Regions from separate parts of the Paenibacillus sp. FSL R10-2796 genome, predicted to be linked through region 2. Evidence: riboswitches for the same ligand, from Rfam matches in the RefSeq annotation. Region 2 holds a riboswitch; the other holds the start of a gene.
What was found. Region 2 has a riboswitch for cobalamin ahead of NST58_RS04450 (S-layer homology domain-containing protein). Riboswitches for the same ligand answer to the same signal wherever they lie in the genome.
Positions count from the first base shown of each region.

Region 1: it holds a riboswitch for cobalamin, as region 2 does, so the genes downstream of both, NST58_RS05115 (DUF4430 domain-containing protein) here and NST58_RS04450 (S-layer homology domain-containing protein) in region 2, are expected to answer to the same signal.

Region 1 is NZ_CP150178.1:1,151,276-1,155,806, forward strand. Features, by position in the region: gene NST58_RS05110 (glycosyltransferase) at 1-1,831, shown strand, start outside; cobalamin riboswitch at 1,959-2,162, shown strand; gene NST58_RS05115 (DUF4430 domain-containing protein) at 2,332-4,531, shown strand, end outside.
Region 2 is NZ_CP150178.1:982,741-987,271, forward strand. Features, by position in the region: gene NST58_RS04445 (cellulase family glycosylhydrolase) at 1-1,411, opposite strand, end outside; cobalamin riboswitch at 1,753-1,954, shown strand; gene NST58_RS04450 (S-layer homology domain-containing protein) at 2,117-4,531, shown strand, end outside.

The DNA of each region.
Region 1 (4,531 bases), 170 kb from region 2:
TATGGAATGCTTTAAAGAGTATTTTGTACTTAAAGATCACAATTACAGGGTCAGAATCGTGGATTATTTCATCAATGGGATGCTTCATAGTGTGGAAGCGGGCCGCAAGGATATTTTGAGTGCTGCTTACGGGATCATTGAGAGTAATGATGAGTTAAGTGCAGCTTACTTCCAGCGCGTGATGTCTGAAACTTATTTCCGTAAGCAGCTACTTGAGCCTTATATGGAATCAAGACTAGCTGCGGCGTCCAGATCTGCGGATATTCTGAGCTTTGTGCTCCATTGGGGGCGGTTCCTGCCAGTGGCGTTAGAGCAGTCTTTTGCTCAAAATGCTGTGAAGGATTATTTGCTAGAAAAGCTCCAGCTGGAGCATGATCCGGTGGCTTCTGTGGCGGAAATTCATGAAATTGTAGATAAGGCAGAAAAAGATCGCCGCAAAGGAACAGGAGTTGCTCCTAAGGCACTCTCCCTAATGCAGGATCTTGCTGCTTCAGCAGATAGATTCTTACTGAACCGCTTATCGCTTTCTGATATGACGCAGGAGGAGCTTCTGGAGGTAGTTTTTTTACGGTATGGTAATGTTGTCGATTGGCAGCCGCCACTGGATAGGATTAGCAAGCAGAAAGAGAATGCGCTGCGTGCCGCTTACCGCTGGTTTGGTGAAGAGAAGCCGAATGAGGAGATTTTTACAGGATTGTCTCCGCAGGAACTAGACGATGTGCAGCTACTGGGTCGTCGTTTGCTAAAAGAGGCGCGTGTTCTGGAACCCTTTGAACGGCTTCCGCTAGCCTTTTACTATACAACTCAGCGTGAAAGGGGTCCGCTGGATTACGATGCGCTTCTGGAGCTGTTAAAGCGTAAAGCCGGTTCCGACAAAGAAATCATCTATCGGTTTTTTGCTTGGTCGCAAGGCAATCCTTTATTTACGGTTTCGAATAAAAAGCTGCAACCGGGTTACCGTAAGGCGATTCTGAAGTATTTCCTGAGCAGTGATCGTGAAGCGTTCAAGAATCGGGAATTCCGAAAGAACTATGTCGCGGCAGCTCGGCCTGCTCTGCAAAATGTGTACAATGAAGCCCGCTCCCAACTGGCTTCCCCGCTGGCGCGCTGGATCAGCCGCAGCCGATTTCGACTCTTAATCTCCGGCTCCATTACGGGTATTCTGGTGATTATTGCAATTATCGTATTCAGTATGCTGCGTCCGGATGATACGAAGACGGCTCTGCCGGGGACAAGCCCTGAGCCGACCCCTGTTCAGAGTGCAGGCAATATGCTGCCTCCGGCTTCAGTATACTTGAAGGATCAGAGCGTCGAAGGAGATAAGGGGAGCAGCATATTGGTGTTCACCTTCGCAAGTGCAGATGACTGTGTGCAGTTTAAACCGACTGAGGTTAGTTTAATGTCTTCGTCTACAGAGATAGATAAAAGCTTTAAGGTCGCTGCTACAAATGGGACTTGTCCAGTGCCGTCAACGGATGGGACGGATGAGGGAAACGCTGCTGACGAGTCAGATGCCGCTGGCACTACTGGAGGAACAGCAGAAGGTGCAGACTCTACTAACGCTGTAGCTGATGCTTCTCCGTCCACTACGCCTTCCTCTGATACTGAGAACAGCACTGGGTTGCCTTCCGCAACAGCTGTGACTGAAGGTGAACAACCTTCCTATCAGGTTGAGGTTACATTGGAGTCTGGAGCGACAATTCTAGAGAAAAGTATGATCAAAGCCGGAAGATTTACATTGATCGTAGATCCCGATCCTAATATTCCACCAGCTTCTGATTCAAGTGCTGAACCCTCCCCGACTGCAAGTCCGGATGGAACAGTCGAATAACAAGCTTTCTGAACAGCAATAACTACCGGAAGGTGGCGTATTGCTGTTCATTTTTTTGCTGCCCATACTAAGCTTTTCTATAGACATGCTATGTATTAATAGATATGATTATGGATGTCAAAATAAGATACTACATACTGGAAAAGGTGCAGACTCTATCAATCTAGTCGTCTGCTTAAAAGGGAAGTCCGGTGCAAGAGTCCGGCGCGGTCCCGCCACTGTATGTGCGGAGCGTTTCTTCTATAAGCCACTGCCCCGAAGGTAGGGTGGGAAGGTGAAGAACAGCGATGAAGCATTAGCCAGGAGACCTGCCTTTTTCGTGAGCGTTTCTATTCTTCGTGGGGTAAGAATGTGGAACATATACAGATGGACTGTTGGCAGGAAACAAGCGCCGCAGCCTCAATTTGTAATCTTCCCTGACCGCCCTCCAAAGGGGCGGTCTTTATGTTATGCGTCTTATTCCCGGCAGTACCCATTCTTATACAGAAAGAGGTTAAACAATGAAGAAAATCATGTCTTCCAAGTTTGTAGCACTTGGGCTGGCCTTATTCATGGTCATTTCAATTCTAGGAACATCTCTTGCTCCGGCGGGACAAATATTTGCAGAAGCGAGCGCTGGCGCCGGTCTGGAGGCAACTGCCGCGGAGCGGATTAATGTTGCGGATGCGACTTATGCGGCTGCAGAATATCTCTTGAAAGGTGGCGTGCAATCGGATTGGCAAGCCATTGGATTAGCGCAAGCAGGGTACAAGCTGCCGGCTAGTTACCTTTCAGAGCTTGAGAAAAAAGTAAAGGATGCATCTGGCGATTTCACCAATGTAACCGATTATGCTCGAATCGTGCTCGCAGTGAGAGCGATTGGTGCAGATCCTACTAGCTTTGCTGGTAACGGAACGACTCCTGGCTATAATCTGATTGAGAAAATTTATAATAATAGCAAGATCAGTGAACAGACGCTTAATAATCCGGTATATGCTTTACTTGCGCTGGATTCTGGTAAATATAATATCCCAAGTGACGCGAAATGGACGGCGGATAAGCTCCTTACGGAGATTCTCTCCAAACAGAATCCGGATGGGGGCTTTGCACTAACCTCAGGCGCAAGTGAGCCTGATATGACAGCGATAACCTTGACGGCTCTGGCGGCACATAAAAATAATCCCGAAGCCTACTTAGCAGGGCTACAAGCCGTAGCTTGGTTATCTGCAGCTCAAGATAGCCATGGGGGTTACGGTGACAGTGCTGAAAGTAGCGCACAAGCAATCCTTGGACTCACATCCTTCGGAGTTGATCCTAGTGGATTAGAATACACCAAAAACAAAGTGGATCTAATGGAGAACCTGCTTAGCTATCGTCTAGCTGATGGTAGCTTCACCCATAGCCGTGGTGGAAGCAGTAATATTCTGGCGACAGAGCAAGGGCTTCAGGCGCTGGTTGCCTATAATTTGCTGTATAAAGGAAGCAACAGTAAGCTATACGATTTTTCCAAATCCTCCATTCAGAGCTCACTCATCTACGCCCCTGTAACGATTGAGGGACCACGGGCTACGTTGGCACAAGGGTACGCCTATGCTGGCAACGCACTTGGAGCGTTAGAGAAGCTGGCGCTTCAAACGAACTTGCCGATCACGAATCCTTCAGGCAGTTATGTGACTGGCATTGGAAATATTGTTGCTGGAAGCTTTGGTGGTTATGACGGATGGATGTATGTTGTATCACGTGACGGAAAATGGATTAATCCCGATGTAGGCATGAGTGATTTTGTACTTAAAGATTCAGATCAGGTACTGGTTTATTATGCCGGAGATGACACTAAGCTTGTGGATTCCGTTACGCTTTCCAAAGCAAATCTTAAAGAGGGCGATTCTTTTACCGTCACTGTAACTAGTAAGACGTGGAAATGGGACGCTGCTACGAACACTTCCTCTCCTGTAACTGCAAAAGCTGCGGGTGTTCAGGTCCAAATTGGAGCTCACAAGGTAACGACGAATGCTAAAGGTGAGGCCGTATTCTCAGGAAATGTGCCCGCAGGTGACTATACACTGACTGTAACTGGCTACCGTGAAGGCAAAGCCCCAACGATTGCTAAATATACAAAAGCTCTAAAAGTGATTTCTAAGAATGTAACAGCTTCGCTAACCGTTGAAGGCCCGGAAGGGTTGATTAGTGAGGGGACTTTGAAAGCCTCCAATGCCCTTGAAGCGTTGCAACAACTAGGGTCTACCGATGATTTTAAAGTAGATATCACCAAATCGTCTTATGGCAACTTTGTATCAGGTATCCATGGAGTTTCGCAAGGTACTTACGACGGATGGTGGAGCTTCGTGGTATCACGCGGCGGGGAGTGGATATATCCAAGTGTGGGTATGGATGCGTTCGAACTACAGGAATCCGATCGTGTGCTTGTCTATTATGCAGGAGAAAATACACAGGTTGTAGATGCTGTGGTGCTTTCCCCATCACACCCAAAAGCTAATGAAGCTTTTACTGTAAAGGTTTCACAGAAAAAGTGGGTGTGGAATCAGGAAAGCTTCACTTCTGATCCGGTTATCTCACCGGCTGCAGGTGTGCAGGTTTCGGTTGGTGATAAGAAGGTAATCACGAATGAACAAGGTATGGCTGTTGTTGATGGGGGTCTCCCAGCAAATAGCTATACAATAACTGTTACCGGTTATGCTAAAGATAGCGTACCGAGCGTAG
Region 2 (4,531 bases):
TAGCTGTGTCATACACAATGACCTTAAGTCTCCACGCAACACCCTTGTTGAATTTCAGAGTCAGCACGGCATTTTCACCGTATTTTTGGGAAGCTGTGAGCTTTTTGAGTTGGCTGGCTTTGAGGGTAAGCTCCTCACCATTTAAGGTGTAATCTTTACCTTTGGTCAGATACTTTCCGTTGGCACTAATGGTGGTTAGCTTATTGCCGTTCAGGTTTAGCTTAACCTTGGTATCTTTGATTTGTGCACCTTTTTTTAGGTAGACCAAATCGCTTTCGGTGCTGGAGGAACGCTCCTTCAGACCAGACATTAATACATTGTGGAGTTCAGGATCAGACCACTTATAAGTTTTACGGTTGAAATGCTGCCCGTTATCCCAGAGCATGGAAGTCATTTTCTTTTCTTTCAAATAATAAGTCAGATACTCGAAGAATTTAAGCTTCTCGCCCTGTTCAATCACACCCGTGTCTTTATCGAAACCTAATAAACCAAATTCGCCGACGATGACAGGGATGCCTTTAGCTACAAATGTATTGTAAACGTTATCAAAAGTTTGAGTGATATCATTTTTTGTATCTTTTTCAAATGTGGTGTAGCCGGCAATGTTCACACTAAACGGCCAGAAGCCATAGAAGTGAACGGTCGCAATAATATTTGGATCGTTCAGAGCCGTAATCGTCTTATAGAGATGATCCATTCTTGTTTGCGTAGGTGAAGACTCTAATGAAGGTAATACAAGTGGGCGGAGGTCGTTTTTCCCACCGGATTTCCGCACGATTTGATAGAAAGAGTTATTAAGTTCAGTAAGCATTTGCTCCATTTTTGCTTCGTCTGTGCTTCCACCATCGGTGAACCGAGGTTCATTTATGCTCTCGAACATCAGCTTATCGGATTTGTCCTTGAAGCGATCGGCAATTTGAGTCCAGGCTGCATTATAACGTGCCAGCGTTTCATCGTGTTTTTCTTCCATATGGCTTACCCATAGCCAGGAATCATGATGGACATTAATCATGACATAAAGCTTGGCGTCCAGTGCCCAGCCGACAACTTCTTCCACACGGTCGAGGTAGGCCTTTTCTAGGGTATAGTCTGGTGCCGCACCCATGTGAGTATCCCAGGTCACAGGAATCCGAATGCTTTTATAGCCTTGAGCGGCGATCTTTTTAATAAGATCTTGGGTCACACGTGGATTGCCCCAGGAGGTTTCATCCTCACCTGTAGCATCTAAAGTATTGCCAAGGTTCCATCCGGGCTGCATTTCGTCTACATAGGATTGGATCTTACTCTTTGGCGCTGCCTTAGCTTGTTGCTCGTCCTTAGTTGCAGCTGCGGCCATGGATGAGAACAGAGAGAGCAGAAGAGCGGTGACAAGTGTCAATGATAAGAAGGATTTCTGGATTCGCGTAGTCATTGAATTCTCCTTTGTGAGATAAATTTAGGATGCTTGGACCTGGTTTTGACGCTGTACTCGGTGGTTAGATGAACACAAACACCTCCAGTTTTATTTTGTAAACGCTTTCTTAATATACCCTAACATAGAATACACTTAGCGAGTACCTTACTAATTTGTGGTAAATTCATATAAGAATTAGTGATTTAAATTAATTTACCCCACAGTTGGATAAAGAAATTATTTGAATAACCCTACTCGTAGAAATTGGTTATTCAATAGGATTATCTCTAGCTGCCCGTTATACAAAAAAGAAATATAACATGACAAAAGCATATATATTAGATATGATGAAGCATGAAAATTTAAAATTAGAAATAGGTGCCAACTATGAATGTTGCGGAAGTACAATCATAGATTGGTTAAATGGAAAGCGGGTGTGAATCCCGCGCGGTCCCGCCGCTGTGAAAGAGGAGTCCTTGCAAAATGCCACTGGGAAACTGGGAAGGCAGCAAGGGTGATGATACTTGAGCCAGAATATCTGCCTTTTTCTGTTACACCATCAAACTCTACGATCGATAGAGAGGTGCTTGAATAGTGTTTGCCAGCTATTACTGTGGTTCACTATCTTAACCTCTTGACGTTTATGTTGAGTGGTTTTTTTGTGGTTATGAGAAAGTTTATTCTGTTTTTTATCATAGGTATGAAGGGAAGGGTTATGGAAAAATGAAGAAAAATAAGTTTTTAGCGTGGTTACTTATTGTAGCTGTATTTATTACGACATTCTCTACAAGTGTAATCCCGGCTCAAGCAGATGGAGCAAGCTCTACCCTTAAAGGGTATGTATCTGTATCCGTAGAGAAATTCACCTTAGGCCAAGGGTATATTAAGGAACCTATTAAAGTTCCGATTTATGAAGGCGATAATGGCGCATCTTTAATAACACGTGCGCTAGGTGATGGGAATTATAGATATTTAGGAAATATAGATAGTGGTTTTTATTTATCAGAAGTTAAAGATAGTGGCAGAAGCGAAGTCAATATTCCACAATATATTTTAGATATGATTTCAGCCGATGGGAATACAGTCGGCACTAAAGCAGACCCCGAGTGGTTAAGTCAGTTTGACTACACCTCCATGTCGGGTTGGATGTATGCAGTAAATAATGTGTTTCCTCCGTTTGGGATGACCGATTATAAGCCTCAAGACGGTGACATCATTCGAACTCAGTTCACCACTTATGGCTATGGTTCTGATCTTGGCGGCTGGGGGGAAATCCCAGTTCAACTTGCCAATAAGGATGCTTTAACTGCGGAAATCGCCGAGATTAACAGTGCCCCTAATAAAGAAACTATTTTGGACAGACCAGTAGTGCAATCGGCAGTTTATGAAGCCTATTCCGTGCTCGAAAACATGGCAAGCTCTCAAATAAGTGTAGATCATGCGCTTGTCGGTCTTAATAATGCATTAGACATAGAACCCCCTGTTATTACAGTAAGTGGCATACAAGATAAACAGGAAGTATCCAATAAAGAAATAAGCTTCAAAGTAGCTGTCACAGACAATGTATATAGTGACATTACTCCAGAAGTGAAGCTGAATGGAGTTACTTTATCACCTGCAAATGGGGAGTACAAAGCTACTCTGAATTCAGGCAGTAATGTAATTACTGTAACGGCTCTTGACGGAGCTGGAAACAAAACAAATGTAACTTATCAGGTTACTTACAAACTGGAAACTACAGTTGCCGTCAAACAACAGTTAGATAAAAACCTTGCTTATATTTTAAATACTGTAAAGAATCCAACGTTTGGAACAGGCAGCGGAGAATGGTCGATCCTTTCTCTGGCACGGGCGAACTATACAGTACCTAACGGTTATTACGATCTTTATTACAACAATGTAGCTACGAAAATAGCATCAACCATTAAAGAGGATGGAAAACTCGACGCCAATAAAAGCACAGAGAATTCCAGAGCGATTCTAGGACTTACCTCTATCGGAAAAGATATCACAAATGTTGCGGGATATGATCTGAGAAAAGCACTGGCTGATTATCAATATATCCAAAAGCAAGGCAATAATGGTCCGATTTTTGCTCTGATTGCGTTAGATAGCCATAACTATGAGATTCCTGTAGTTGATGGAGTTACAGAACAGACCACAAGAGAAAAACTAGTTCAGTATATTTTAGATAAAGAGGTTAAAAAAGGTACAGCAGAAGCTGGTGGCTGGGCATTAGGCGTAACCAAAGCCGATGTCGATATGACTGCGATGGCGATGCAAGCTCTTGCACCTTATTATGCATCCCGTGATGATGTAAAAGCCGCCGTGGATCGGGCCATCCAATGGCTGTCCGATAACCAAAACAATCAAGGCGGATTTACAAGCTGGGGAAGCACTAGCAGCGAGAGTATCTCGCAGGTAATTGTAGCCTTAACTGGTGTAGGTGTAGATCCGCACACTGACGCTAGATTTGTTAAAAGTGGAAATTCGCTTATTGATGCATTACTTAGCTTTGCTGCACCTGAGGGTGGATTTAAGCATATCCTCACAGGCAAAGTAGACAATATGGCAACGGACCAAGGTACGTATGCTCTTGTGTCCTATGATCGTCTGATCAATCATAGCAACCGTCTCTTTGATATGAATGATGTACAATTAGAACAACCTACTACTGTTGTAGCCAAACAACAATTAAATAAAAGCCTTGCTTATATTTTAAATACTGTAAAGAATCCAACGTTTGGAACAGGCAGCGGAGAATGGTCGATCCTTTCTCTGGCACGGGCGAACTATACAGTACCTAACGGTTATTACGATCTTTATTACAACAATGTAGCTACGAAAATAGCATCAACCATTAAAGAGGATGGAAAACTCGACGCCAATAAAAGCACAGAGAATTCCAGAGCGATTCTAGGACTTACCTCTATCGGAAAAGATATCACAAATGTTGCGGGATATGATCTGAGAAAAGCACTGGCTGATTATCAATATATCCAAAAGCAAGGCAATAATGGTCCGATTTTTGCTCTGATTGCGTTAGATAGCCATAACTATGAGATCCCTGTAGTTGATGGAGTTACAGAACAGACCACAAGAGAAAAACTAGTTCAGTACATTTTAGATAAAGAGGTT